DNA from 2 places in the Brevundimonas sp. TWP2-1 genome. Region 2 is predicted to be linked to the other one. Evidence: riboswitches for the same ligand, from Rfam matches in the RefSeq annotation. Region 2 holds a riboswitch; the other holds the start of a gene.
What was found. Region 2 has a riboswitch for glycine ahead of gcvT (glycine cleavage system aminomethyltransferase GcvT). Riboswitches for the same ligand answer to the same signal wherever they lie in the genome.
Positions count from the first base shown of each region.

Region 1: it holds a riboswitch for glycine, as region 2 does, so the genes downstream of both, ACP7BH_RS02020 (TonB-dependent receptor domain-containing protein) here and gcvT (glycine cleavage system aminomethyltransferase GcvT) in region 2, are expected to answer to the same signal.

Region 1 is NZ_JAFCWR010000001.1:383,695-392,461, reverse strand. Features, by position in the region: gene ACP7BH_RS02035 (RNA polymerase sigma factor) at 1-470, opposite strand, end outside; gene ACP7BH_RS02030 (amidohydrolase family protein) at 556-1,551, opposite strand; gene ACP7BH_RS02025 (S9 family peptidase) at 1,584-3,524, opposite strand; gene ACP7BH_RS02020 (TonB-dependent receptor domain-containing protein) at 3,615-6,314, opposite strand; glycine riboswitch at 6,489-6,576, opposite strand; gene ACP7BH_RS02015 (ABC transporter substrate-binding protein) at 6,784-7,887, opposite strand; gene ACP7BH_RS02010 (response regulator transcription factor) at 7,944-8,606, shown strand; gene ACP7BH_RS02005 (sensor histidine kinase N-terminal domain-containing protein) at 8,603-8,767, shown strand, end outside.
Region 2 is NZ_JAFCWR010000002.1:57,108-65,874, forward strand. Features, by position in the region: gene pncA (bifunctional nicotinamidase/pyrazinamidase) at 1-391, opposite strand, end outside; gene ACP7BH_RS10495 (class 1 fructose-bisphosphatase) at 391-1,362, opposite strand; glycine riboswitch at 1,533-1,630, shown strand; glycine riboswitch at 1,635-1,720, shown strand; gene gcvT (glycine cleavage system aminomethyltransferase GcvT) at 1,776-2,891, shown strand; gene gcvH (glycine cleavage system protein GcvH) at 2,902-3,267, shown strand; gene gcvPA (aminomethyl-transferring glycine dehydrogenase subunit GcvPA) at 3,333-4,679, shown strand; gene gcvPB (aminomethyl-transferring glycine dehydrogenase subunit GcvPB) at 4,692-6,260, shown strand; gene ACP7BH_RS10520 (TetR family transcriptional regulator) at 6,352-6,957, opposite strand; gene ACP7BH_RS10525 (oxidoreductase) at 7,028-7,972, shown strand; gene ACP7BH_RS10530 (hypothetical protein) at 8,227-8,580, shown strand; gene ACP7BH_RS10535 (DUF6789 family protein) at 8,713-8,767, shown strand, end outside.

The DNA of each region.
Region 1 (8,767 bases), on a different contig from region 2:
ACCACGTTTTCGGTCACGCCCAGCTGAACCGCGATTTCCTTTTGCGACAGCCCCATGATCCGGCGCATCTCGAAGATGCGCCGGCTGCGTTCCGGCAATGTGGCGACGATCTTCATTACGCGTTCGAGTTCCTTGCGCCCCCCGGCGATACGCTCGGGCGACGGTTCGTCCCACTCGATGCGCAGGGCGTCGATTTCCGTCACGGCGTCGATCCGCACGATCCGGGCGCGCCGCATCTGCTCCAGCACCACGGACCGCGCGGTCTGAAAGAAATAGGCCCGCGGGCTTTCGATCTGTTCGACCGCCTTGAGGTTCGCCAGTCGGCAATAGGCTTCCTGAACGACGTCATCGACATCGTTGGACGTGACGAGCGAACGCTTCAACCAGACACGAACGTCCTGCTCATGGGGCAGGATTTCCTGCGCCAACCAGCGCACCCGCGCCCGTTCCGATTCCCCGCCGCCTTGCACCTACCGTCGCTCCCCCGTTGGGAGCACGATGCGCGCGGACGAACTTTCCGTCAAAGCGTCGAGGCTGCGGACGCCATTCGGCTCGCTATCTCACCGCGACGCGTCTTTGCCGCAGGGCAGCCGCTTCCCGTGACGACAGCGGCAAAGACCCCATCGCGTCGTTCAGATAGCCGTCCAAAGACCCGGAGAAGGGCCAGTCGGAACCTGGCGCGAAACGCTCGACGTCGATGCTTCTCATGACCTCGACCAGTCGCGCCCGGTTTTCCGGCGACGTATCGGCGTCGAAAACCTGGGCCAGGTCGAAGTAGAGGTTGGGGAATGTGTCAGGCCGGTCCGCCAGGACGTATCGAAACGCCTCCAGCGCGTCCCAGGTGTTCGCGTCCAGGCCGCCCCAGCCGCCGGAATGGGCGATGACGACGGGGACGTTGCGGGCGTGGGGCAGAACCTGTTGGACGAAGATGCGAACGTCGGGCGCGCCATAGTCCTCTGCCCGGGTGCGCATGTGGATCATGATGGTCAGCCGAGCGTCCGACGCGGCGTCGAAGACGTCAGCCAGGCGACGCACGTGGTCGGGATTGCGCAGATCAACGCCCGAGTTGGTCAGGTGCACCTTCAATCCGTCGGCGAAGGGCGCGTCCCTCCACGCTTCGATCTCAGCCAGAGCATCGGACGCCAGCGGGTTGACCGACACGAAGGCGACCAGTCGCCCCGGGTGCGCCGCCGCCGTGGCCACGGTGAAGGCGTTGGCGTCGTGAACCCGCGTCGCGGCGTCGGCCAGCGGGGGAACCATCATCGGGCTTTCAGCCAGATAGGCCTTGGACATCATCCAGGCCGTTTGCACCCCCGCTTCGTCCATATCCGCCAGCAGAGCATCGGCTGTCAGCGGTTTGACGAAGGCCGGGTCGCAGGCGCCGAGCCGTCCCGGACTGCTGCAATAGGCCGGCAATATCTCCAGAATGGCGGGCGAATGGACGTGGACGTGATGGTCGGTTCGAACGGGCGTGCGGGTCTGCGCCATCGCGGGCGCCGCAAGCAGCGCGGCCGAAACCGCGCTCGCCGCGACGATGCTTCTGAAGGTCATGGATAGATTTCTGAAACGCGCCCGGGGGGGGCTCAGCGCGCGGCGTCGCCCAGCAGCGTCTGTTTCCAGAACAACAGGCTGGTCCAGAAATAGTAGTCCTCGTTCTCCTTCTTGTGGAAACCGTGACCCTCGTTCTGCGCCAGCAGGTGCCAGGCCGTGCCGCCGTTGCTGCGGACCGCGCTGACGATCTGGTCGGCTTCGGACGCCGGCACACGGGGGTCATTGCCGCCTGTGGCGACCAGCAGCGGAATGGTGATCTTGTCCACGCTGGTCAGTGGCGAGATCGCCTGAAGTTGCGCGCGCTGGGCCGGATCACGCTCGTCGCCGTATTCCACGCGTCGCAGGTCGCGGCGATAGGACTGGGTGTTTTCCAGGAAGGTGACGAAGTTGGAGATGGCGACGTAGCAGTTCGCCCCCTTCAGCCGGTCGCTGTAATGCACCGCCGTGGCGTAGCACATATAGCCGCCGTACGAGACGCCGGTCACGGCGAACCGCGAGGCGTCCAGCTCAGGGTTGACCTCCAGCGCGTCGAGGAAGGCGCCGATGTCCTTGACCGAATTCTCGCGCTGGAACGGGCCGTTGTCCAGGTTAACGAAACGCGTGCCGTAACCCGACGACCCGCGCACGTTGGGGAAGAAGATCGCCACGCCCAGTTCGTTCAGCAGATAGTTCTGAGAGCCCAGGAAATCGGGACGGGTCTGGCCTTCCGGGCCGCCGTGGATATCGACGATCAGGGGGCGCTTGCCGGGGAATTTGGCCGGATCGGGCTGATAGAGGAAGCCGGACACGGTCTCGCCGTCGAAGCTCTTCACCTCCACCAGCTTGGGTTCGATGTTGATCGCGGGGTCCAGGCCGCCGGTCTCGCTGTGGGTCCACTGGGTGACCGCCAATGTGGTCGGATCGATGGAGAAGGCGTCTCCCGACACGCGGGCGGAGGACAGGCTCAGCCCGATCGCGCCCCAGGGGGCTATGTCGATGGCGGGGCCGATGCTGTAGGGGATGACGCCCTCCGGCAGGCCCGTGACGACGCGCACGGCGCCCGTGGCGACATCCATGACCTTGAGCCGCGAGACGCCCGCCTCGTTCACCGCATAGGCGATGAAGCTGCCGTCCGGCGCCAGGGCGTAATCGCTGACATCCCATCGCGCCTCGGTGCTGACGGGGACGAACCCGCCCTGCCCGATCTGCCCCAGGCGCAGGAAGTCGCTGTCCTTGTTGGACGTCGCCCAGACCGTGCCGTCGGCCGCATATTTGGGATCGACATAAGAAACCTGCGCCGCCGGATCCGTCAGCGGGGTCATGCGGCCGGACGCCAGGTCCAGCTCATAGACCACGGCGTTGTTGATCGACATCCGGTTCAGAACCAGGGCCTTGGCCCCATCCTTGGAGAAGTCGGCGATGTTCCAGCCGCCGCCCGAAACCTGCGCCACCAGACGGTCGGTCGAGGGGTCGGCGGGATCGACGACATAGAGGTCCATGTCGGCGCCGTTGCGGCGCGACGAGGCATAGCCGACACGTTTACCGTCCGGGCTCCAGGCGCCGAACCAGTTGCGGCTCTTGCCGTCGGTGATGCGATTCAGCCGGCCGCCGGACAGGGTGTAGAGCTGATAGAACTCATCCCCGCCATTGTCCTTTTGGACCAGCAGGGTCTGGCCGGAAGGCGACAACGCGCCGCCCACGATCGGCTCCGCCTCGAAGCTGATCTGGGTCCGGGCGCCGTCGGGCGACGCCACGACGTGGAGTTGGTCCGTGGCGCCGAACCGGGTCTTGACCAGCATGGACCGGTCTGCGGCGTTCCACCCCATGAAGGCGGCGCGACGCGCCTGCAGATAGGGCTGGGTCGCAGCGACCAGATCGTCCGGCACCGCCGGCAGTCCATCGGCCACGATCGCGGCCGGCTTGGGCGCTTCGGCGAAGGCGGCGGGCGCTGCGGAAAGGGCGAGCGCAAGGGCCAGCGGGAGACGAGAGATCATCATTCAGACCGTGAACTGGGGGAAAGAAGAAGGGGTCGCCGGCTCCCGATCGGGAGAACGAAGCCGGCGACCGGGCACGCACTACCCGAACTAGAAGCGGTAACGCGCGCCGACCGTGACGTACCGACCGACGACGTCGTAGTACGGAGAGAAGAGCGACCCATCCGGCGGCGACTTGTCGAACAGGTTGGTCGCATTGGCGTAAAGCTCAACGCCGTCGGCGCCGTAATGGGCCAGATCGGCCGTCAGCCCCAGATCGACATAGGTGAAGGCGTCGATGTCGTTGTTCACGATCTTGACGGTGCTGTTGTAGACGCCCTCCGAGATGTAGCGGGCGCGCAGGTTTGCGCCGAACACCTCGCCCTGCCAGCCCAGGCTGGCGTTGACCCGCAGTTCCGGCACGCCCAGGCCGAAGGCGTAGCCCTGCGACTTGACGTATTCGATCTCGGAGATGCCGTCGTCCGTCGTCAGGCTGTTCACCCAGGTTCCGACAAGGCGCATCTGTACCCGTCCGGTCGCGCCCGGAACCCACAGGTCCGCCGGGGACGAATAGGAGACTTCGGCGTCGATGCCGTCGGTGTGATACTCGGCCAGGTTCACATAGGTGGACCGCGTGCGGATCAGATTGCCCGAGGCGTCGCGATCGACATTGGCGCACAGGGCGGTGTTGCCGTTGAAGCAGCGGCTGACCAGATCCTGAGGCGCGATCGTCGTGATCACGTCGTCGATCTTGATGTTGTAGTAGTCGACCGACATGTTCAGGCCGGGGATCGACGGAGGCGAATAGGTCAGTCCCAGCGTCAGGGTGTCCGCCGTTTCCGGCGCCAAGTTCGGGTTACCACCGCCGTTGTTCAGCGTGTAGACGGTCTGGCCCTTCAAGGGGTCGTTGATGTTGTTATAGCCGGTCGTGGTGGTGGTGTAGAGTTCGGCCAGGTTCGCCGACCGGATGTCGCGCGACTGGGTGATGCGCCCGCGGAAACCTGGGAAGAACTCGTTGGTCGCGCCGACCTTCCACGACCAGATCGAGCCCGTGGTGTCGTAGTCCGATATGCGGGCCGCAGCGTTGAATTCCAGATTGTTCAGCACCGGCAGGTCGCGAACGATCGGCACCAAGATTTCGCCGAAGGCTTCCTTGACGGTGAACTCGCCCGACATGGCCGAGAAGCTGAAGGTCTGGAACGCCTTGGCCGCATCCAGCTCACCGACGCGCTGATCGGTCTGCTCCTTGCGGGCCTCCAGACCGACGGCGATCGAGACGTCCCCCGCAGGCAGGCTGAAGGGCTCGCCGCGCAGGCTGACGCCGGCGACGTCCAGCTTCGTCGTGGTCCGTTGTTGCGGCGTGCCGGTGACATAGTCGATGGCTTCCTGTGACGGTGCGCCCAGGCCGAACAGGTTGATCGGCACGCAGCCGGAGTTGGCGTTGGTCAGGGTCACGCGGCAGACGGCCTGCCCCGTCACGGGGCTGATGACCGAGTCGACCGCCTGGGCGTAGTTGGTGGTCAGCAGGAAGCCCGGCGTGTCGATATTGTTCTCGTATTCGCCATGGCTGTAGTAGGCGCCCCAGCGCCAGTTGTCGCCGAACTCGCCGTCCAGGGCGATGGTCGCCTGGGTCGTGACCCGCTCGAAATCGATCGTCGAATAGGACAGGTCGGAGTTGAAGCGGCCCATGGTGAAGGAGGTCTGACTCGCCGCCGCCATCTGCTGCTTGATCGCCGCAGACAGGAAGGCGTTGTCGTTCTTGATCGTCAGATTGCCGCGGTTGTGATCGCCGAACCAGATGTAGTTGTTCCACATCCGCGAGTGACGAACGTCGGCCGTCAGCCGCAGCTTGTCGGAAAGCTCGTAGGTGGCGCTGGCCAGACCGGCGTAACGCCGCTGGGGCGTGACCAGGGGGCTGAGGTCGTCGTTCGACGGCCCCTCGCCGCCGACCGTATTCGTGCCGACCACCGTGCCATAGTTGAAGGCGCGCAGCGTGCCGTCGGGATTGAACACCTTGCCAGCATTCACGCCGGACATGATCAGACCGCCGTAGGCCGCGTTGGAGAAGCCGACGTTGGGAACGGTGACAAACGCGCCTGCGCCGTTCGAGACCTGAGCCCAGCGACCGATGGCCGGACGCGAGGTCTTGGGAACGACGCCGTCATTGTCCAGATATTCGCCGCCGATCACGAAATGACCGCGGCCGTTCGCGAAAGGCGTGCCCCATGCGGCTTCGAACCGCTGTTGCTCGGCGTCGTCGAAGGAAGAGATGCCGTATTCGGCGCCCAGCTTGCCGCCGGTGAAGAAGCGGTCGATGCCGATGTTCACAACGCCGGCGACGGCGCCCGAACCCCAGGCTGCGGATGCACCGCCGGTGACGACGTCGACGCTCTTCACCAGAACGGACGGAATGCTGTTGAGGTCGTTCTCGCTCGACACCCGTCGCCCGTCGATCAGGACCAGCGTGCGGTTGATCCCCAGGCCGCGCAGATCGACCGGCGCATTGCCGGCGCCGGTGTTGGTGCCGGTCGTCTGGGGCGAGCTGCTGGCCTTGAACTGAGGCATGTCGTTCAGCGCGGCGGCGATGTTCTGGCGCGCGCCGACCGAAAGATCCTCGGCCGTCAGATGGATGGTGGGCGTGGGCGCCTGGAAGCCGGCCCGGTCGATCCGGGACGCGGTGACGACGATGTCGTCCACCGAGGCGGCGGCCTCTTGAGCGGTTTGGGCGTCCTGTGCGTGAGCGATCCCGGCGCACGACAGAAGGGCGATGGCGCTGCAGCAGGTGGTCAGATGGCGGTTGAGACGAGACAAGGCGATGGTCCTCATAAAGATGACGCCCCTCCCCAGGGGTGTCTGACGCGAGCGACGCTCTGCGGCGTCGTTTCGCCCCCGCTGTCATCAGGCCTGAGAGCTTCGGGGCCTTGCGACCCGTTTCTCCTTCGGCGAGGGCGGATCCCCCGGACCCGTCCTTCTCTCCAGCGTTCCTTCAGCAAGACGGTCCGTTTGCCTGAGCGTTTCCGGGGCGGTTGCGCCTTCGGCGTCGGCCGGAGCCGATTTCTCCCGCCTTGCTGAAGCTGAGTAAGATCGACCCCGCGCCTGGTGTCAAATACGTGAAAACCGCAATTTTATTGCGGCAATAAGCGCCAGGTTCGCATTTCATTGCTCTTCCAGATCGGCGCGCATCGTTTATGGCCGCGCTCGAACGGCGGCTCATGCGGCAGTGACGGCGGCGTGACAGAAAGGCGGGTTTCGGACTTTGTGGACTTATCCACAGGAACGCTCAGGGCGCTGCAGGATCCGAGGGCGCCCTGACGCCAGAACGCATCGCTGTGTCCCAGCGCGTCAGCAGGGTCGCACGGCGCGCCTGATCCAGATTGGCCAGCAGGGCCGGCCCCACACGGATAGGCCGAACGCCGGGCGAAGCGGGACGTATGGGCGCATCGACATCGTCGCGCACCGGCCGGACACCCAGCGCGCCGATCACCCGCTGGCCTTCGCGCGACAGCAGAAAGTCCAGGAACAGTCGCGCCGCATTCGGGTGCGCGGCGTTGCGGGGAATGAAGGCCACCCGGGACACGGACAGATGATAGTCGTCAGGCGTGATCAGTCCGATCTGGGGAACACGCTCGGCCCAGGACTCGCCGTAGGATCGGTTCATATTGTAGGCGAACACCATCCGCCCATCGGCGATCTGGGCCATCATCCTCTGCCCCGAGGTGTCCAGTCGCGGACGCTGCGCGCCCAGCGCCTCCATCAACGGCCAGGCGTCGGGATAGATCTGCACGTCCGCCGACAACTGCATCAGGGCCACGCCGCTGCGTTCCGCATCATAGAGAGTGACGCGTCCGTCGAAGACGTCAGGCCGCGTCCTGAGCAACCGCAGCAGATCCGCGTGACTGCGGGGCACGACATCGCCCGCAAGCTGGCCCTTGTTGTAGGCGAACACGATCGGCTCGGCGGTCAGCCCATACCCCTGGTCGCGCCACACCGACCCATCGGGCATCGCCGCCCGATGCGGGGACTTGTAGGCCTGGGCATAGCCGTCGTTGATCAGCTTGACCTGCACGTCCATCGCCGTGCTCCAGACCAGATCCGGCCCGTCCTGCCCCGTATCCGCCAGCGCGCGAACCTGTTCGGCGATCCGCGTGGAGTTTATGTCTTCGAGACGCACGCTGATCCCGGGCCAGCGACGACGAAAGGCCTCCAGCACCGGCCCCATAAGGCTGGTGTTGGTCAGGATGTGCAGCGCCCCTTCGCGACGCGCCAGCCAGCGCACACGCTGCGCCGTGCCCGCCCCCTCCGGTTCCGACGAACAGGCGGCGGCGCCCAATCCGGCCATGCCTCCCGCCAGCCCCATCAGCAGATGTCGTCGATCCGTCTTCACCGCTCCGGCTTTCTGGCTATGGTGTCGCGCATGATCCGTCGCCCCGTTCCGTCGCCATGAGAATACTCGTCGTCGAAGATGACAAGGCGCTGCGGCATTCGCTTGAAGCCAGTCTTCATGAGGCGGGCTTCGAGGCAAGCTGTATCGACAGCGGCGAACAGGCCTTGCAGCTGGAGAGCGCAGAGGTCTTCGACGCCGCCATCCTGGACATCGGCCTGCCCGACATCGACGGCTTCGAAGTGCTCAGAACCCTGAGGCGTCGAGGATCGTCGACGCCGGTTCTGATGCTGACGGCGCGCGACGCGCTCGGCGACCGCGTCGCGGGCCTGGACCTCGGGGCCGACGACTATCTGGTCAAGCCGTTCGCTCCGTCGGAACTGGTCGCGCGCCTGCGCGCCATCGTGCGCCGGCGTCAGGGACAGGCCGCCGGCGCGGTCGTGGTCGGAACCCTCTTCTGCGACTGGCGCACCGGGCGCGCCTTGGTCAACGACCGAGACCTTGCTCTGCGCCCCCGCGAATGGGCCGCCCTGCGCGTCCTTGCGTCCCGGCCGGGACAGGTGGTGGACCGCGACCTGCTGGCCGCCGAGGTCTTCCCGCAGGACGAGGCGCCGTCCCTCAATGCGCTGGAAATCCACGTCGGACGGCTGCGTCGCAAGCTTCAGCCCGACGGCCCCGCCGTGACCAACATCCGTGGTCGCGGGTATCGCCTCGATCCATGAGCCGCGCCCGGCCTGCCCGTTCCCACAGCCTGGTCACACGCCTGTTGATCGCACAGGTGGTTCCGCTGGCGATCTTCGCCGTCGTCGTCCTGGCGGTCGGCGCCTGGACGGCCCAGCGGGTGGTGGCGAACAATGCGGACCGGTTGCTGGCCGGCGCGCTG
Region 2 (8,767 bases):
GATGGTCGTTCTCGAAGAAGCCGGAATAGGAATCGACTGCGGGATTATAGCCCTTGCGGATCACGGCCAGGGCCTTTTCCACCGTTGACGCGACGTCGGGATGGAAGTCGGCGCCCGGCGAACCCTGGAGGCAGTGGTCCGGCCACAGCATCTGGGGGCCGTAGGCGACCTTGATCTCGGTGAAGGGGGCTGCGCCGGGGTGGTTGGAGGCGAACGAAATCTGGTCCGGCGTGTGCCAGTCCTGGGTCAGGATCACCTTGTCGAACCGATCCGCCAGCCGGTTGATCAGCGGCATGATCCCCGCCCCGCCTGCGACAGCCAGATTGCCGCCCTCGCAGAAGTCGTTCTGCGGGTCGATGACCAGAAGTGCGTCGGTCCCGGAAACCTTCATCAGACGCCCGCGTAGGCGTCGATCTCGTTCGCCGACCCCAGGGCGACGGGGATACGCTGGTGCAGATGCTCGGGCTGGATGTCCAGGATGGGCTGCACGCCGTCCGTCGTCGCCTTGCCCCCAGCCTGTTCGACCAGGAAGGCCATGGGATTGCCCTCGTACATCAGGCGCAGCTTGCCGGGCTTGGTCGGCTCGCGGCTGTCCCACGGGTACAGGAAGACGCCGCCGCGCATCAGGATGCGGTGGACGTCCGCCACCATGGCCGCGACCCAGCGCATGTTGAAGTTCTTGCCGCGCGGGCCTTCATCGCCCTTCAGCAGGTCGCCGATGTAGGTCTGCACCGGCTCGGACCAGTGGCGCAGGTTGGACATGTTGATCGCGAACTCCTTGGTGTCCGGCGATATGGCGATGGCGTCGTGGGTCAGGATCCAGTCGCCGTCGTTCGACAGGGTGAAGCCCTTCACCCCCGCGCCGGTGGTCAGGACCAGCATGGTCTGGGGACCGTAGAGGGCATAGAGGGCCGCGACCTGATTGCGGCCCGGCTGCATGAAGTCAGCCTCGGTCGGCGAAGGCGTCGCGGACTTCAGCACCGAAACGATGGTCCCGACCATGGCGTTGATGTCGATGTTGGACGAGCCGTCCAGCGGGTCGAACAGGACCAGATAATCGCCGGTGGAATGGGCCGCCGGCTGGACCTCGTCCATTTCCTCGGACGCGACCCCGGCGACGACGGGGCTGGCCAGAAGCGCATCGGTCAGCATGTCGTTGGTCATGACGTCGAGCTTCTTCTGCTCCTCGTCCTGAACATTGATCTGACCCGATGCGCCGAGGGCGCCGGCCAGGGCGCCGCCGGCGACGAGCTTGCTGATTTCAGCGCAGGTGGCGGCGACGACGGTCAGGACCGTTTTCAGCCCCTCGGGCGCGTCCAAAGCGGCGATATGGGCGTCGAGGCGGGTGCGGTCGGCGGTCATGCGGTCGGTCCGGGTGCGGCTGGGAGCGTCGCACCGTTCTTGGCGGGCCGACGGCTTGAGAGCAAGAGCGACGCGTCAACCGGCGAGGCCACCGCTGATAATGAAGACGCCAAACCGCCTCCAAAAGCCGACGGCGCTTGACTTGGAGCCGGAGTCGGTGGCTTAGGTCGAGTGCTCTCGCGGGAGAGTTCTTGACTGGGAAACCAGGCTCGACGCCGAAGGCGCAACCGCCCCGGAAACGCTCAGGCAAACGGACCGCGATAGCATACGGACGCTGGAAAGTCGCTCTTGATGGGCGCGCCGACGGAGCAAGGCGACATGATTTGGTCGCCGGAATCTCTCAGGCTTCAGGACAGCGGGGGCGCGAAGACGGCGGAGCTCCGCCACCAAACGCGACCGTGAAAGCCTGAACCATGACCGATCAAGCCCTGAAGACCACGCCCCTGAACGCCGCGCACCGCGCCCTCGGGGCCCGGATGGTGGGCTTCGGCGGCTATGACATGCCGGTCCAGTATGAGGGCGTCCTGGCCGAGCACCGCTGGACACGCGAACACGCCGGCCTGTTCGACGTGTCGCACATGGGCCAGTGCAAGATCACCGGCGAGAACGCCACCGCCCAGTTCGAGCGTTTCGTGCCCGGCGACTATGAAATCCTGAAGGCCGGCAAACAGAAGTATTCGCTGCTGCTGAACAAGGACGGCGGGATCATCGACGACCTGATGGCCGGCCGCCCCGACCATGACGGCCTGTTCGTCGTCGTCAACGCCGGCAACAAGGACGAGGACTTCGCCTTCTGGGACGCGAACCTGGAAGGCGACGCCAAGCTGACCGTGCTGGACCGCGCCCTGATCGCCATCCAGGGACCGGAAGCCGCCGAAGTCATGGCCGCGCATGAGCCGATCCTGGCCGAGATGGGCTTCATGGAATGCGCCCGGCTGATGCTGTTCGGCTGCGACTGCTATGTCTCGCGTTCGGGCTATACCGGCGAGGATGGCTATGAGATTTCGGTGCCTGCGGATCAGGCCGAGCGGGTGTGGAACACCATCCTGGAGGACGCCCGCGTCAAACCGATCGGCCTGGGCGCCCGCGACAGCCTGCGCCTGGAAGCCGGCCTGCCGCTGCACGGCCACGACATCGACCCGACGACCAGCCCGGTCGAAGGGGCGCTGATCTTCGCCCTGTCCAAGTCCCGCAAGGAGCGCGCGGACTTCAACGGCGCCGACCGCATCCTGAAGGAACTGGCCGACGGTCCGTCGCGCGTCCGCGTGGGCCTGATCGTCAAGGAAGGCGCCCCGGCCCGCGAAGGCGCCGAGATCGCCGACATGGACGGTAGCGTCATCGGCAAGGTCACCTCGGGCGGCCCCTCCCCCACCCTGGGCAAGAACATCGCCATGGGCTTCGTGCCGCCGGCCTATGCCGCGCTGGGCACGGACCTGAAGGTCATCGTGCGCGGCAAGACCGCCGCCGCCGAAGTCGTCGCCATGCCCTTCGTGGCGCAACGCTATTACCGCAAACCGAAGACCGTCTGAGGATCAGATCATGAAGTTCACCAAGGATCACGAGTGGGTCAGCCTGGACGGCGACATCGCCACTGCGGGCATTTCCAAACACGCCGCCGACGCCCTGGGCGACGTGGTGTTCGTGGAAGTGCCTGAGGTCGGCAAGACTGTCTCCAAGGGAAGCAGCTTCGCCGTGGTCGAGAGCGTCAAGGCCGCCTCGGACGTCTACGCCCCCGTTTCGGGCGAAGTGGTCGAAGCCAACGACGCCCTGTCGACCGCGCCGGAAACGGTCAACGCCGCCCCGGAAGGCGACGGCTGGTTCGCCAAGATCAAGGTGTCGGACGCTGCTGAACTGGACGCCCTGATGGACCAGGCCGCCTACGACGCCTTCCTCGCCACCCTCTAAGCCCCATCGGACCCGCTGATTAAGAGTCGGCGGGTCTTCGGCCTTTCACGACCCAGGACAAGACCATGCGTTATCTCCCCCTGACGCCCGACGACCGCACGGCGATGCTCGCCGCCATCGGCGCGAAATCGATCGACGACCTGTTCGTGGACGTGCCCGACGCGGCGCGGCTGGACGGGCCGGTGGACCTGCCGCGCGTGGCGGGCGAGATGGAGGTCGAACGCGCCCTGTCCGCCATGGCCGCCAAGAACGCCACGGCCGGCGCCGTGCCCTTCTTCTGCGGCGCGGGGGCTTACAAGCACCACGTCCCGGCGACTGTGGATCACGTGATCCAGCGGTCCGAGTTCCTGACCAGCTACACTCCCTACCAGCCGGAAATCGCCCAGGGCACGCTACAGTACCTGTACGAGTTCCAGACCCAGGTCGCGAACCTGACCGGCATGCCGGTGGCCAACGCCTCGCTCTATGACGGGTCCACCGCCATGGCCGAGGGCGTGCTGATGGCGACCCGCGTGACCCGCCGCAACAAGGCGGTGATCAGCGGCGGCGTCCACCCCCACTACGTCAAGGCGACCGAGACCGTGGTCCACGCCGTCGGCGTCGAGACCCAGGTCCTGGCCCCGGCCTTCGACGCCGAGGCCGCCGTGATCGACCAGATCGGTCCGGACACCGCCTGCGTCGTCGTCCAGACCCCGAACGTCTTCGGCACGGCGACGGATGTGACCAAGATCGCCGAGGCCGCCCGTGCCGCCGGCGCCCTGCTGATCGTCGTGGTCACCGAGGCCGTGTCCATGGGCCTGCTGAAGTCGCCCGGCGAAATGGGCGCCGACATCGTCGCGGCCGAGGGCCAGTCGATCGGCAACGCCCTGAACTTCGGCGGTCCCTATGTCGGCCTGTTCGCCACGCGCGAGAAGCTGATCCGCCAGATGCCCGGCCGCCTGACCGGCGAGACGGTGGACGCCGACGGCGAGCGCGGGTTCGTCCTGACCCTCTCCACGCGCGAGCAGCACATCCGCCGCGACAAGGCGACGTCGAACATCTGCACCAACTCGGGCCTCTGCACCCTGGCCTTCACCATCCACATGAGCCTGTTGGGCGAGACGGGCCTGCGCAAACTGGCCCTGCTGAACCACGAAAAGGCCGTCGCCACGCGCGACGCCCTGGCCGCCATCCCCGGCGTCGAAATCCTGACCTCGCGCTTCTTCAACGAGTTCGCGGTGCGCCTGCCCAAAAACGCGGCCGAGGTCGTCTCGACCCTGGCCGACCACCATGTGCTGGCCGGCGTGCCCTACAGCCGCCTGGCCCCCGACGCCGGCATGGACGACGTCCTGCTGGTCGCCGCGACGGAGACCACCCTGGATGCGGACATCCAGATCCTCGCCAAGTCGCTCTCCAAAGTCCTCGGCGCGTAAGGGATACTGACCATGAGCACCATGAACACCGTCGGCCGCCCGACAGCTCCGAACCAAGTCCAGTCCAAGCCCGCCACCCTGACCGGCGGCCGGGGCCTGTTTCAGAACGAAGCCCTGATCTTCGAGGGCGACGGCTGGGGCAAGACCGGCGTCGATCTGGCTGAGCCCAAGACCGATGGCTCGGACCTGGGCGACCTGGTTCGCAAGGACCCGATCGGCCTGCCCGGCCTGTCCGAGCCCGAGGCCATGCGCCACTATGTGCGCCTGTCGCAAAAGAACCACGCCATCGACCTGGCCATTTATCCGCTGGGCTCGTGCACGATGAAGCACAACCCGCGCCTGAACGAGAAGATGGCCCGCCTGGCCGGTTTCTCGGACATCCATCCGCTGCAGCCGATCTCGACGGTTCAGGGCGCGCTGGAACTGATGGATACGCTGGCCCACTGGCTGAAGACCCTGACCGGCATGCCCGCCGTCGCCCTGTCGCCCAAGGCGGGCGCGCACGGCGAACTGTGCGGTCTGATGGCCATCCGCGCCGCGCACGAGGCCTCGGGCCAGCATGAGAAGCGCCGCAAGGTCCTGGTGCCGACCAGCGCCCACGGCACCAACCCGGCCACGGCCGCCTTCGTCGGCTACACCGTCGTCGAGGTCGCCCAGACCGAAGACGGCCGCGTGGACGTGGCCGATCTGGCGTCCAAGCTGGGCGACGACGTGGCCGCCATCATGGTGACCAACCCCAACACCTGCGGCCTGTTTGAGCGCGACATCCTGGAGATCAGCCGCCTGACTCATGAGGCGGGCGCCTATTTCTACTGCGACGGCGCCAACTTCAACGCCATCGTCGGCCGGGTGCGGCCGGGCGACCTCGGCGTGGATGCGATGCACATCAACCTGCACAAGACCTTCTCGACGCCGCACGGCGGCGGCGGTCCGGGCGCGGGTCCGGTCGTGCTGTCCGAAGCCCTGGCGCCCTTCGCCCCGGCTCCCTGGGTCGTGCATGACAACAACGGCTATCGCCTGATCGAGCGTGAGGAAGACGAGGCCGTTCAGGCCTTTGGTCGTCTGTGCGCCTTCCAGGGCCAGATGGGCATGTATGTGCGCGCCCTGTCCTACATGATGAGCCACGGCACCGACGGCCTGCGTCAGGTCGCCGAAGACGCGGTGCTGAACGCCAACTACATCAAGGCCCGCCTGTCGGACCTGATGTCGGCCGCCTTCCCCGACGGACCCTGCATGCACGAGGCCCTGTTCGACGACGAATGGCTGAAGGGCACGGACATCACCACGCTCGACTTCGCCAAGGCGATGATCGACGAGGGCTTCCACCCGATGACCATGTATTTCCCGCTGGTCGTCCACGGGGCCATGCTGATCGAGCCGACGGAAACCGAATCCAAGGCCGAACTGGACCGCTTCATCCACGCCATGCGCCTGTTGGCCGAGGCGGCGAAGGCCGGCGACGTCGACCGCTTCAAGGGCGCGCCCTTCCACGCCCCGCTGAAACGACTGGACGAAACCCGCGCCGCCCGCTCGCCGGTCCTGCGCTGGTCGGCGCCCGCTGGGTCGAACCAGGCGGCGTAAAGCCGACACCCCTAAGTCCCGTCATTCTAGGGCTTGTCCCTAGGATGACGGCCATAGGAAGAATGATGGGGCTTTCGTAGCCCCGAAATCCCTAGCCCGCCGCCCGTCTCAGCGCCGCAAAGGCCGCGCGCCCGAACGTCTCCGGCGGCGCGTCGGGATGGGCCAGCCAGACGTCCAGCGACAGCTTCATGATGCTGACCGCCGTCCCGGCGACGACGCGGCAGGCGATGTCGTCGGACGCCAGGCCCTTGCGCGCCGCCAGGGCCTCGGCCAGCAGCCGCTCGACCTGTTCGTATTTCGCCTGGTCGCCTGCCCTCAGCGAGGGTGTGCTGTGGATCAGGACGGCCACCGCCTTCGTCTCTTCCGACTGAGGCTGCCGAGCCAGGTCGATCAGGGCGTTTTCCACCATGTCCAACAGGGGCTCGTCCGCCGGCCGCGCGGCGATGGCGTCCGCGACCATCTGCGGGAACCCAGCCTTGGCCGAAAAGACGATCTCCTCCTTGGAGCCGAAATAGTTCAGCAGGGTTCGTCGCGATACGTCCGCCGCCTGCGCCACATCGTCCAGGGTCGTCGCCTCGAACCCCCTGTCGAGGAACAGGCGCATGCCCTCGGCCTGGATACGCGCGTGCGTTTCCAGCCGTTTGCGCTCCCGCAGCCCTTGATCGGCGGTAAGAATCTTTTCTTGCACTTCTTGCATATTTGCACCGGATGCAGATATGCAAGCCGGAACCCTTCGAGACAACATGTTTCAGCGACAGGATAGCGAAATGAAGACCTGGACCACAGACGATATTCCCGACCAGAGCGGCAAGCTTGTCATGATTACAGGCGCGACCGGCGGTCTGGGCCTGGAGACCGCCCTCGTACTCGCCGCAAAAGGCGCCGAAGTGGTGCTGGCCGCCCGCAATCCAACCAAGGGGGCCGAGGCCGAGCGGCTGATCCGCGCACGACATCCCGGCGCCGACGTGAGGTTCGACCTGCTGGACCTGGGCGACCTGTCGTCCATCTCCGCCTTCGCAGACCGTCATCTGACGGCGGGACGGCCCATCGACATCCTGATCAACAACGCCGGCGTCATGGCCCTGCCGACGCGTCAGGTCACGACCGATGGCTTCGAGATGCAGTTCGGCACCAACTACCTGTCCCACTTCGCCCTGACGGGGCGGCTGCTGCCACTGCTCAGCGCAACCCATTCCAGGCATGAGGGGGCGCGCGTGGTGCAACTTTCCAGCATCGCCCACAGAGGCGGGCGCATCCGCCTCGACGACCTGAACTACGAAAAGACGGCCTACAAGCCATGGCCGGTTTATCAGCAGTCCAAGCTGGCCATGCTGATGTTCGCCATCGAGCTGGACCGGCGCAGCCAGGCGCAGGGCTGGAAGCTGACCAGCGCGGCGGCCCACCCCGGCTTCGCCCGGACCGACCTGATCGCCAATGGTCCGGCCCAGTCGGGCGCGGGTGGATTTATGATGGCGGCGGGGCGACTGCTTCAACCCTTCATCAGCCATTCCGCCGCAGACGGCGCCCTGCCGACGCTGCTGGCCGCCACAGGGCCCACCGTGAAGGGGGGCGACTACTATGGACCGCAACGCGTCATGGAGATGAAGGGACCGCCGGGCTCCGCCGAGATCAAGCCCCAGGCCCGCGACGCCGAGATCGCACAACGGCTCTGGGCGGAATCCGAGCGGTTGACCGGCGTCCGCTACGGCTGATCCGTGTCGCGTCGGCAACAGGCGGCGAACGACTGCGGTTCATGACCAAAGCGTCATTCGCCGGACACCGATCCGCCATCGACGCAGGGTCTTAAGAAGTTTGTGGCAAGGTCGTCACGGTCGTCGTTTCCTTTCCCGACGAGGGATCGCGCGGCCGTGGCGACCGTTGTCATAACGACCTCCCCTCCCCATCTGGCGTATTCGTGACCTCCCTCTCTGTTCTCCTCGCTCAGCCTTCGAAACCGCGCAGCCGCATGCTGCGCCTGGTGAAACGCTGGGCGCTGATGATCGGCGGCCTGTTCGTGGTGCTGCTGGGGATTCTGATCGCGCCCCTGCCGGGTCCTGGCGGGATTCCGGTCATCGCCGTGGGCCTGATGCTGATCCTGAAGAGCTCGTTCTGGGCCAAGCGCCAGTTCATCCGCGCCCAGTACGCCCGCCCCAAATGGGTCTATCCTTTCCGTCGCCTGATGCGGAAGAAGCCGGAGTTCGCGCCGGTCTTCTGGCAGCAGGCCCTGCGCGCCGAAAAGGTCGTGGTGAAGCGGTCTGGTCGTCGCCTGTCGCGCGGTCGCAAACAGGTGCGACGCTATTTCCGCAAGCTGTTCCGCTAGTTAGCGGATATTGTTGCGGTTGCGTTGCTGCAACCGCTAACCACGGCAACGTGAACGCAGTCCTCCCCAGTCAGGCGTATCCTGTCTGTGCGTTATCAGAGAACCACTCATGCGTTGGGAGGCGCTAAGGTCATGATGTCACGCGTACAAAAGGGTCTGATCGCCGGGTTTGCGGCGACCATGGCCG